Regions from separate parts of the Streptomyces sp. CA-111067 genome, predicted to be linked through region 1. Evidence: riboswitches for the same ligand, from Rfam matches in the RefSeq annotation. Region 1 holds a riboswitch; the other holds the start of a gene.
The links. Region 1 has a riboswitch for cobalamin ahead of ACQPW6_RS07095 (cobalamin biosynthesis protein). Riboswitches for the same ligand answer to the same signal wherever they lie in the genome.

Region 1 (5,638 bases):
CGGACACCCCCAGGGTCAGGAAGGTCACGCGGCGGGACAGGGCGATCGCGCGGGGGATGTCCGCGAGCGTCGGGGGTGGGAAGGAGGCGCCCAGGACCGGGCGGGGATCGGGCCGGCCGGCGTAACTCACCGGCCCGCCCAGCCTGATGCGCAGCGCGCCGGCGAACGCCGCTTCCACCGGGCCCGCGTTGGGGCTCGGGTGCGCCGCGGCGTCCGCGCGCCATGTGCGCAGCGCCGAGCGGGGCGAGGGGCCGGCCAGGGCGGCCAGCGTGGCCGTCAGCCGCGCGCCGGGCCAGCCGGCGAGGTCGTCGAGCCGGGCCGACGCCCAGCCGAACCGCCGGTGGCGGGGGGACTTGTGGCCCACCATCGCGTCCAGCGTGTTCACCGCACGGAAGCCGACGAGCCCCGGCACCCCGCCCAACGCGCCCCACACTAGGGCCCCGACGACCGCGTCCGAGGTGTTCTCGGCGACCGACTCGACCACCGCCCGGACGATCCCGTCCTCGTCGAGCCCCTGCGGATCGCGCCCGCACAGATGCGGCAACCGGGCCCGGGCCGCGCCGAGTTCACCGGCTTCGAGCGCCGCCGCGATCAGCCGCGCCTCGCGCGCCAGCGAGGTGCCGCCGAGCACCGACCAGGTCGCTGTCGCCGTCAGCCCGACGGACAGCACGGCGCTGCCCCGCACACCCCGCTCGGCGAGCAGGGCGGCGCCCACCGCAGAACCGGCGCACAGCGCCGTGTAGACCGCGCCACTGGCCCGGTCGTCCCGCCACATCCGGCATTCGAGCGCCCCCGCCGCGCGACCGAAGGCCGCGACCGGATGGCCGCGGCGCGGGTCGCCCGCGAGGAGATCGCCGAGAAGGCCGAGCGTGGCGCCGTACGCGAAAACGCGATCGGCACGCATCGGCTCAGACCGCCGTCACGCTCCGCAGGATTCTGCCGCCGGGACAGCCGGGCCGACTCGCCCCGGCCCTCCGGGTGTTCCGGGCGCCGCCGCTGGGCCGCGGCCCCCGGTCGCGCACCGATTCCGCATCCGTCGTATCCGCAGGGTCGTACAGGCGTGCTCGCGTGCCGGGCATGGCGAAGTCCTCACTCAGGGTCCGCGCCCTGGTTCGACGTGTCCGGCGGTGAGAGTCTCCTGGCTCCCGGATCAACGCACTCCCGGTCTTCCAGCCGGCGAACTACCGGCCGTGACGTACGGGTTGGGAGTGCACTCCCCGGTGACAGTGGCGGGACCGCGCCGGATTCACACCGAACTTCCTCTCCTGCCGCCGCATGGCTACCGCAGTCCACCACGCCCGCGATAGCCCGTCAACCACGCTTGACCTGCGCGGACGGAGTGTGGTGCGGTCCACACCCCGCGCGGACGCCGGGCGGCGGTCAGCCGACGATCAGATAGATGCCGTACGCGACGGCCGCCGCGCAGGCGGCGAAGCACACATACGCCGCGCCGGTCCTGCCGACCGCCGCCGCGCCGCCGCCGTCCCGCCGGGACAGGCCGACGATGCCCAGGGTGAAGACCCCGACCAGGCCGACGGTGGACAGCAGGGTGACGGCCAGGACGGTGCCGAGCGCGTGCCAGTCGATGTTCATGCGGTGTCCTTCACGAGACGCTCAGCAGGCGGGAGGCGATACGGGGCCGGGCCCGGTGGCCGGGTCATGCCGTGGTCGGCGCGGAGGCGGCAGCGGACCCGGCGGGCGGCGGCGCCACCGCGGCGATGGCCGCGGTCACCACGCCCTGCGGCTCGACGACGGTACCGGGGAGAACGGCGCCGGGGACGGTGCCCGAGCCGGCCGCGGAGCCGGATTCGACAACGGCCTCGATCCCCGGAAGCGCGTCGTTGACGTTCGCATGGGTGACCGGCTTGCGCCGGGACGCGTTCCGGACCAGGACGCAGACCGCCAGGCCGACCAGCGCGACCCCGGCCACGCCCCACGTACCCCGGTCGGCCAGCAGCGCCGCCGCCGCGGCCACCAGGCCGGCGGCCGGCAGCGTCAGCCCCCAGGCGGCGACCATCCGGCCCGCGGTGCTCCACCGCACCACCGCGCCGCTGCGGCCGAGACCCGCGCCCATCACGGAACCGGTGCAGACCTGGGTGGTGGACAGCGCGAAGCCGAGGTGCGAGGAGGCCAGGATGGTGGCGGCGGCCCCGGTCTGGGCGGCGAAGCCCTGCTGCGGCTGGATGTCGGTGATGCCCCGGCCGACGGTCCGGATGATCCGCCAGCCGCCGATGTACGTACCGAGCGCGATCGCGGTGCCGGCCGAGACGATCACCCACAGCGGTGGGTCGGAGTGCGGCGCGATGCTGCCGCCGGCGATCAGCGCGAGGGTGATGACGCCCATCGTCTTCTGCGCGTCGTTGGTGCCGTGGGCGAGCGAGACCAGGCCGGCGGAGGCGATCTGGCCGGCCCGGTAGCCGGTGGCGGTGGCCTTGGGGTCGGCGTTCCGGCCGATCCGGTAGGTGAGCCTGGTGGCCAGCATCGAGGCCAGGCCGGCCACGATCGGCGCGGCCACCGCCGGGATGATGACCTTCATCACCACGGCCTCGCCGTCCACCCCGTGGGTGCCGACCGAGACCAGGGTGGCGCCGATCAGGCCGCCGAACAGCGCGTGCGAGGAGCTGGAGGGCAGCCCGGCCAGCCAGGTGACCAGGTTCCAGATGATCGCGCCGACGAGTCCGGCGAAGATCACCTCGGGTCTGATGCCGGCCGACTCGTCGATGATCCCGCCGGAGATCGTCTTGGCGACCTCGACCGACAGGAACGCGCCGACGAGGTTGAGCACGGCGGACATGGCCACCGCCGTCTTGGGCTTGAGAGCGCCGGTCGAGATGGTGGTGGCCATCGCGTTGGCGGTGTCGTGGAAACCGTTCGTGAAGTCGAACACGAGAGCGGTGGCGATCACGATTCCGATCAGGAGCGTGATGTGTTCCATAGACCCAGGCAATCGTTTGATCGGGTAGTGGCGAGGCGACCGTACGGATCATGAATGAACGGAAGGTGAACTGACGGCGGCTTTGCGGTGCTGACATGAACGTCGTATGAACCGCGTGCTAAGCGTAGGCGAGTTTCAGCCAATCGAGCGCCACCTCGGGAGCCCCGAAAGCGACCGGGAACGACCGGGAACGACCGGGTCAGTGCCGCCCGGAGAGCCGGTCGGCGTACCGCGCCACCACGTCCGTCGCCGCGCTCCGGCCGCGCAGCTCGCGCCGGTCCGCTCCCCGGTAGGCCGCGTACAGCCCGCGTACCGCCGCCCACCTGACCGGCTCGGGCTCCCAGCGCCGCACCCGGTGGCCGACCCACGGCAGCGCCGTCAGCTCGGTGCGCCGGCCCTGCCCCGAGTCGAGCTGCACCAGGTCCCGCAGGGTGCGCGCGGCCAGGTTGGAGGTGGCCACCCCGCTGCCGACGTAGCCGCCGGCCCAGCCGAGCCCGGTGGTGCGGTCGAGCTGCACGCTCGCGCACCAGTCGCGCGGCACACCGAGCACCCCCGACCAGGCGTGCTCGACCGCCACTCCGGCGGTCGCCGGGAACATCCTGACCAGGATCTCGCGCAGCGCCGCCACCGTGCCCGCCGAGGTGCGGCCGTCGCTGTCGGTGCGCGAGCCGAAGCGGTACGGCACCCCGCGGCCGCCCAGCGCGATCCGTCCGTCGGCGGTCCGCTGCGCGTACATGTACGCGTGCGCCATGTCGCCGAGCGTCTCGCCGCCCGTCCAGCCGATGGTGTCCCAGATCTCCCGGGGCAGCGGCTCGGTGGCGATCATCGAGGAGTTCATCGGCAGCCAGGTGCGGCGCTGGCCCCTGACCGACGCGGTGAAGCCCTCCGTGCAGCGCAGCACGTACGGCGCGCGGACCGTGCCGTACGGGGTGACCGCGTGCTTGGGGCGGATCTCGGTCACCGTCGTCGACTCGTGGATGAGCACGCCGAGCCGCTCCACGGCCGCCGCCAGCCCCTGCACCAGCTTCACCGGGTGGACGCGGGCGCCGTGCGGGGTCCAGGTGCCGCCGACCGTGCCGGCCACCCGGATCCGGCGGGCCGACTCGCCCGCGCCGAGCAGCACCCGTTCCTTCTCGCCGAACGCCGTCTCCGCCTCGTGGTACGCCCGCAGCCGCGCCAACTGCGCGGGGGAGTTGGCCACTTCGAGGACACCGCCGCGCTGGATGTCGGCGTCGATCCCCTCGGCCTCCGCGACCCTGGCCACCTCGTCGACGGCGTCGTTCATCGCCTGCTGGAGCGCGACCGCGGCCTCCCGCCCGTGCAGCGCGGCGTAGCGGTCGCGGCCGGCTATCCCGTTGTACAGCCAGCCGCCGTTGCGCCCGGAGGCGCCGTAGCCGCAGAACTTCGCCTCCAGGACGGCGATCCGCAGGAAGGGCACCGCCTTCTTGAGGTAGTACGCGGTCCACAGCCCGGTGTAGCCGCCGCCGACGATCACCACGTCGGCGTCGAGATCGCCCGGCAGCGGCTCTCGCGGCACGGGGATGCCGGTGCCTGCGTACCAGAACGAGATGCCGCCGTTGACGGTGGTCATGATTCCCCTGCAATCCGATGCGGTCTGCTGCGGTCTGACGGGTGCGGTCTTACGGGTGTGGTCTGACGGGTGTGGGTCTGGGCGACGCGGTCTGGTGCGATCGGATGTGATCCGATGAGATGCCGGTGGCCGGATCCGACCGGCCGGTGTGTGCCGGGACGGTACTGCGCACCGCTGCGGCGCGGCAACGGCCCGGCGGGCGGCGACGAGGAAAAGGACACGCGTGCGGGAAGAACGGGAAGAGCGGGAAGATCCGGCGAAGGCGGGGACGCGGCGGGAACCGGCCGCCGGCACCGCGGCCGGGGCGGACGAGCTGGAACGGGCCTGGTCGGACGTCGTGGACACGGCCCGGCGCACGGTCGCCGACGGCCTGGTGGTCGGCACGTCGGGCAACGTCTCGGCCCGGGTCGGCGACCTGGTGCTGGTCACCCCGACCGGCGTGCCCTACGACCGGCTCGGCCCGGATGACGCGGTCGCGGTGGACCTGACCGGACGCCAGGTACGCGGCCGGCTGCGCCCGACCAGCGAGCTGCCGATGCACCTGGCGGTCTACCGGCAGACACCGGCCAGGGCGATCGTGCACACCCACGCGCCGCACGCCACCGCCGTGTCCACGCTGGTCGACGAGCTGCCGGCGATCCACTACATGGCCGCGGCGATGGGCGGCCGGATCCGGGTGGCCGGCTACGCGCGCTACGGCTCGCAGGAACTGGCCGCCGCCGTGCTCGACGCGCTGCGCGACCGCAGCGGCTGCCTGCTGCGCAACCACGGCACCCTCGTCCACGCCGACACCCTGGACCGCGCCTTCGACCACACCGCCCAGCTGGAGTGGATGTGCCGCGTCTGGCTGCTGTCCCGCGACCCCAGCGCCGGCCCGGGCCCGCACACCCTGTCCACCGGCGAGCTGAACGAGGTCGCCGACCAGCTGCGCGGCTACGGGCAGCGGCCGACGGACGAGCCGGAGTAGGGCACGGCACCGGGGCGAGCGTCCCGCCCCACCCCGGCCCGTCGGGCGTAGTCCGCGCCGCCCGGGGAAGCCTCAAGGCGACACGGCCTGGTCACCCGGGCAGAGCGGCCCGGCTGGCCGAGGTGATCACATCGGCTCACACTGG
Region 2 (5,638 bases), 4.6 Mb from region 1:
CGGACGAAGTGATGCCGCATCACCGCCGCGTTCCCAAACCCGGCGCGCAGCGCCACCGCATCCACCGTGGAGTCGGTGGACTCCAGCAACTCCCGCGCGAGCAGCACCCGTTGGCCCAGCAGCCAGCGATAAGGCGTGGTCCCCGTCTCCTGCTGGAACCGCCGCGCGAACGTCCGCGGCGACATCAACGCCCGCTCCGCCAGCTCCTCGACGGTCACCTCCCGGTCCAGGTGCCGCTCCATCCACGACAGCACGCCCGCCACCGTGTCCGTCTGCGCCCGGGGCAGCGGCCGGTCCACGTACTGCGTCTGGCCGCCCTCGCGGTGCGGCGGCACCACCATCCGGCGGGCGATCCCGTTCGCCACCGCCGACCCCTGCTCCTTGCGTACCAGGTGCAGGCTCGCGTCGATGCCCGCCGCCGTTCCCGCCGAGGTGATCACCCGGTCGTCGTCCACGTACAGCACGTCGGCCTCGACCTTCGCCTGCGGGTAGCGGGCGGCGAGCGTCTCGGTGTGCCGCCAGTGCGAGGCGCACCGCCGGCCGTCGAGCAGCCCGGCCGCGCCGACCGCGAACACCCCGGAGCACACGCTCAGCACGTACGCGCCGCGCTCGACGGCCCGGTTGAGCGCGCGCAGCATCTCCGGCGGGAAGTCCCTGGTCACGTAGGAGTCGCCGGCCGGTACGGCGATCAGGTCGGCTTCCTCGAGCCGGTCCAGGTCGGTGCTCACGACGACGTCGAACCCGCCGTGCGTCCGCAGCCGCGAGCCCTCCGCGGAGACCACGGCGAAGTCGTAGACGGGCAGCCCGTCGTCGGCCCGGTCGAGGCCGAACACCTCGGTGATGACCCCGAGTTCGAAGGGGTGGACGCCGTCAACCAGGACGGCCGCGACATTGCTCAGCATCGTTCCAGCATGCCAGTTGGCAGGATATTGCGGTAGGTCGTCAGAGCTGCCACTGTTCGCGGGTAAGCCGCAAGCGCAGGATTGACCCATGACGATCCTCGTTGACATCGCGGCCCTGTCCACCCTCCTCCTGGTCCTCTCCCTCGTCCCGGTGCTCGGCCTGCGGCACGAGGCCCGGATCACCCGGCAGATACGGGAGGCCGACGCCGCCCGTGCCACCTCGGCGTCCGGCGCCGCCCGCGAGGCGTTCCGCCGGGCCGCGTGAGATTTATTCCCGGGAGTCCTCCCGACGCGCCGAGCAACACAAGATGTGGTGGTGTCTGATTTCAGGCACCACCACATGTATGCTCAACTCGCTGTCCAGCAGGGGAAGCCGGTGTGAGTCCGGCGCTGCCCCGCAACGGTGAGCGGGCGTGTTCAGGCGTGCCCGCGCAGCCCGATCGCCTGCCGGTGGCGCGCCCGATTCGCCGGGCGCAGTTGTGTCCGGGCCTCGCGGATTGGGCCGGCGGACGCGGTGCGGCATGCCCGGCCCGATGCGGCGGTGCGTGGTTCCGCCTGCCCCCGCTCCCTGTGCCGCGTGGCCGCCGCCGCGTCAGAGGGAGATCGCACCACCGTGACCATCGCGCCCGTAGATCCCACCGCGTTGTCATCGTCAGCCGTTCCCGCGGGTTCTGCTGTGCCCACGGGTCCTGCTGTGCCCGCCGGTTCAGCCGTGCCTGCGGGTTCAGCCGTGCCCGCAGGCCGCACGCATCCGACCGGTCCGGTGCATCCGGCCGGCCCCGGGAGCCAGGCCGACGGCCTCGGCGCCGACCTGCTGCGTACCCTCGTGGGCCTCACCGCCGACCTGCCGGACGCGGACGCCGGGCGGGTGGCGGCAGCGGCACTGCGCGGCCGGAACGCCGCCTCCGACGCCGCAGGGCTGCGCGCGCTGGCGATCGACGCGGCGGCCGGGCTGATCTCCGAGGACCCGGCGTATTCGCGGCTCGCCGCCCGGCTGCTCACCCGGGCCATCGCCGACGAGGCGGCCGGGCAGGGCTCCGTGTCGTTCACCGCCTCGATCGCGGTCGGCCACCGCGAGGGCCTGATCGCCGACGGCACGGCCGCGTTCGCCGCCCGGCACGGTGACCGGCTCGACGCGCTCGTCGAGCGGGCGCTCGCGGACGGGGCCGACGACCGGTTCGGGTACTTCGGCCTGCGGACGCTCTACAGCCGCTACCTGCTGCGGCATCCGCTGACCCGCCAGGTGATCGAGACGCCTCAGCACTTCATGCTGCGGGTCGCGGCCGGGCTGGCGGCGGAGGAGCCGGTTGAGGCCGGGAGTACGGGGGTTGGGACGGCCAGGGTTACGGAGGCTGCGGCGGTCGGGGGTTCAGCGGGCGCGGAGGCCGCGGGTTCAGCGGGCGGCGCGGGAGGCGTCCGCGCGCTGGACGAAGTGGCGTCGCTCTACCGGCTGATGAGCGCGCTCGACTACCTGCCCAGCTCCCCCACCCTGTTCAACTCCGGTACCCGGCACCCGCAGATGTCGTCCTGCTACCTGCTGGACTCCCCGCTCGACGAGCTCGACTCGATCTACGACCGCTACCACCAGGTGGCGCGGCTGTCGAAGCACGCCGGGGGCATCGGCCTGCCCTACTCCCGTATCCGCGCCCGCGGTTCGCTGATCCGCGGCACCAACGGGCACTCCAACGGCATCGTGCCGTTCCTCAAGACGCTGGACGCGTCGGTGGCCGCGGTGAACCAGGGCGGCCGGCGCAAGGGCGCGGCGGCGGTGTACCTGGAGACCTGGCACGCCGACATCGAGGAGTTCCTCGAACTCCGGGACAACACCGGCGAGGAGGCCCGCCGCACCCACAACCTCAACCTGGCGCACTGGGTGCCGGACGAGTTCATGCGGCGGGTGGACGCGGACGCGCAGTGGTCGCTGTTCTCGCCGTCCGACGTGCCGGACCTGGTCGACCTGTGGGGCGCGGACTTCGACGCCGCCTACCGTGCGGCGGAGGCCGCCGGGCTGGCCCAACGCACGCTTCCCGCGCGGGAGTTGTACGGCCGGATGATGCGGACGCTGGCGCAGACCGGCCAGGGGTGGATGACGTTCAAGGACCCCTCGAACCGGACGGCCAACCAGACGGCGCTGCCCGGGCGGACGGTGCACTCGTCGAACCTGTGCACCGAGATCCTTGAGGTGACGGACGACTCCGAGACGGCCGTCTGCAACCTCGGCTCGATCAATCTGAGCGCTTTCGTGAGGCCGGAGGCGGGGCGGGACGCGGAGGCCGACTCCCGCTCCGGGGCCGGCGAGCCGATCGACTGGGCGCGGCTGGACGAGACCGTGCACACGGCCGTGACCTTCCTCGACCGCGTGGTGGACGTCAACTTCTACCCGACCGAGCAGGCCGGCCGCTCCAACAGCAAGTGGCGCCCGGTGGGTCTGGGCGTGATGGGCCTCCAGGACGTCTTCTTCAAGCTGCGGCTGCCGTTCGACTCCCCCGCCGCCCGGCAGCTCTCCACCAGGGTCGCCGAGCGGATCATGCTGGCCGCGTACGAGGCGTCCTGCGAACTCGCCGAGCGCAGCGGCCCGTTGCCGGCCTGGGAGCAGACCCGTACCGCGGGCGGGGTGCTGCACCCCGACCACTACGGCGTGGAGTTCCACTGGCCGCAGCGGTGGGCGGCGCTGCGCGCCCGGGTCGCGGCGAGCGGGATGCGCAACGCGCTGCTGCTGGCGATCGCACCGACCGCGACCATCGCGTCGATCGCCGGCGTGTACGAGTGCGTCGAGCCGCAGGTCTCCAACCTCTTCAAGCGCGAGACGCTGTCCGGCGAGTTTCTTCAGGTCAACTCCTACCTGGTGGCCGAGCTGAAGCGGCTGGGCGTCTGGGACGCGCAGTCCCGGGAGGCGCTGCGCGAGGCCAACGGCTCGGTGCAGGGGTTCAGTTGGATCCCGGCGGGCGTGCGGGAGCTGTACCGGACGGCGTGGGAGATCCCGCAGCGCGGGCTGATCGACCTGGCCGCGTCCCGTACGCCGTTCCTCGACCAGTCGCAGTCGCTGAACCTGTTCCTCGAGACGCCGACCATCGGGAAGCTCAGCTCGATGTACGCGTACGCGTGGAAGCAGGGCCTGAAGACCACGTACTACCTGCGCTCGCGCCCGGCCACCCGGATCGCCCGGGCCGCCGCGGCCACCCCCGTCCCGGCCGCGGCTCCCGCGGCTCCCCCGGCTCCTTCGGTTCCTTCGGTGGCCGACGCCGACGCGATCGCCTGCTCCCTGGAAAACCCCGAGTCCTGCGAGGCCTGCCAGTAATGACCACCACCGAAACGACCCCCGCCGACGCGAGCACCGTCGCGACTGGTGAGAAGAACCTGCTCGACCCGGGCTTCGAACTGACCCTGCGCCCGATGCGCTACCCCGACTTCTACGAGCGCTACCGCGACGCGATCAAGAACACCTGGACGGTGGAGGAGGTCGATCTGCACTCCGACGTCAGCGACCTGGCGAAGCTCTCCGCCGCCGAGCAGCACATGATCGGCCGGCTGGTCGCGTTCTTCGCCACCGGCGACTCGATCGTCTCCAACAACCTGGTGCTGACCCTCTACAAGCACATCAACTCCCCGGAGGCGCGGCTGTATCTGTCGCGCCAGCTGTTCGAGGAGGCCGTGCACGTCCAGTTCTATCTGACGCTGCTCGACACGTATCTGCCCGATCCGGCCGACCGGGCGGCGGCGTTCGACGCGGTCGAGGAGATCCCGTCGATCCGCGAGAAGGCGCAGTTCTGCTTCAGGTGGATGGATTCGGTGGAGAAGATCGACCGGCTGTCGTCGCGGGCCGACCGCCGCCGCTTCCTGCTCAACCTGATCTGCTTCGCCGCGTGCATCGAGGGCCTGTTCTTCTACGGCGCGTTCGCCTACGTCTACTGGTTCCGCTCCCGCGGCCTGCTGCACGGCCTCGCCACCGGCACCAACTGGGTGTTCCGCGACGAGACGATGCACATGAGCTTCGCGTTCGACGTGGTGGACACCGTGCGCAAGGAGGAGCCCGACCTCTTCGACGCCGAACTCCAGCAGCAGGTGACGGACATGCTGCGGGAGGCGGTCGAGGCGGAACTCCAGTTCGGCCGCGATCTGTGCGGTGAGGGCCTACCGGGCATGAACACCAAGTCGATGCGGGCGTATCTGGAGTGCGTGGCCGACCAGCGGCTCGTCCGGCTCGGCTTCCCGCCGCTGTACGGCTCGGAGAACCCGTTCTCCTTCATGGAATTGCAGGGCGTCCAGGAGCTGACCAACTTCTTCGAGCGCCGGGCGTCCGCGTACCAGGTGGCGGTGGAGGGAACGGTGTCGCTGGACGAGGACTTCTAGCCGCGCCGGGCGGGCGGGGCGGCGCCGGATGCGGGGGTTCCCCTTGGACACGTTCCTTGACACCGGGTAACCTACTGCGCTCTGAGATGCAGAAGTGACCGCCGCAACGCGGAGGGCCACGCCGGGGGGCGCTGCACCCGCCTCTCCTCGGCCGTCCCGCCCGCGACGGCCCCTTCCGCAAGGCCGACCCGGCCGCACCGAAGGACGAGGACAACGGGAGACCCGCAGATGATTCGCCGCACCACCCTCACCGCAGCGACCTGCGGCGTCGCCGCCGCGGCCCTCCTTCTCACCGCCTGCGGCGGCTCCAAGACCGACGACGCCAAAATCACCACCTCCCCCCCAACCACCACCGCAACCCCCACCACGCCCACCCCAACCCCACC

Region 2: it holds a riboswitch for cobalamin, as region 1 does, so the genes downstream of both, ACQPW6_RS27465 (ribonucleoside-diphosphate reductase subunit alpha) here and ACQPW6_RS07095 (cobalamin biosynthesis protein) in region 1, are expected to answer to the same signal.

What each region holds. Positions count from the first base shown of each region.
Region 1 covers NZ_CP192103.1:1,610,071-1,615,708, reverse strand. The annotation lists gene ACQPW6_RS07095 (cobalamin biosynthesis protein) at 1-904, opposite strand, end outside; cobalamin riboswitch at 1,132-1,263, opposite strand; gene ACQPW6_RS07090 (hypothetical protein) at 1,381-1,593, opposite strand; gene ACQPW6_RS07085 (anion permease) at 1,658-2,935, opposite strand; gene ACQPW6_RS07080 (NAD(P)/FAD-dependent oxidoreductase) at 3,135-4,526, opposite strand; gene ACQPW6_RS07075 (class II aldolase/adducin family protein) at 4,840-5,493, shown strand.
Region 2 covers NZ_CP192103.1:6,196,363-6,202,000, reverse strand. The annotation lists gene ACQPW6_RS27475 (helix-turn-helix domain-containing protein) at 1-902, opposite strand, end outside; gene ACQPW6_RS27470 (hypothetical protein) at 991-1,167, shown strand; cobalamin riboswitch at 1,226-1,368, shown strand; gene ACQPW6_RS27465 (ribonucleoside-diphosphate reductase subunit alpha) at 1,579-4,200, shown strand; gene ACQPW6_RS27460 (ribonucleotide-diphosphate reductase subunit beta) at 4,200-5,252, shown strand; gene ACQPW6_RS27455 (hypothetical protein) at 5,481-5,638, shown strand, end outside.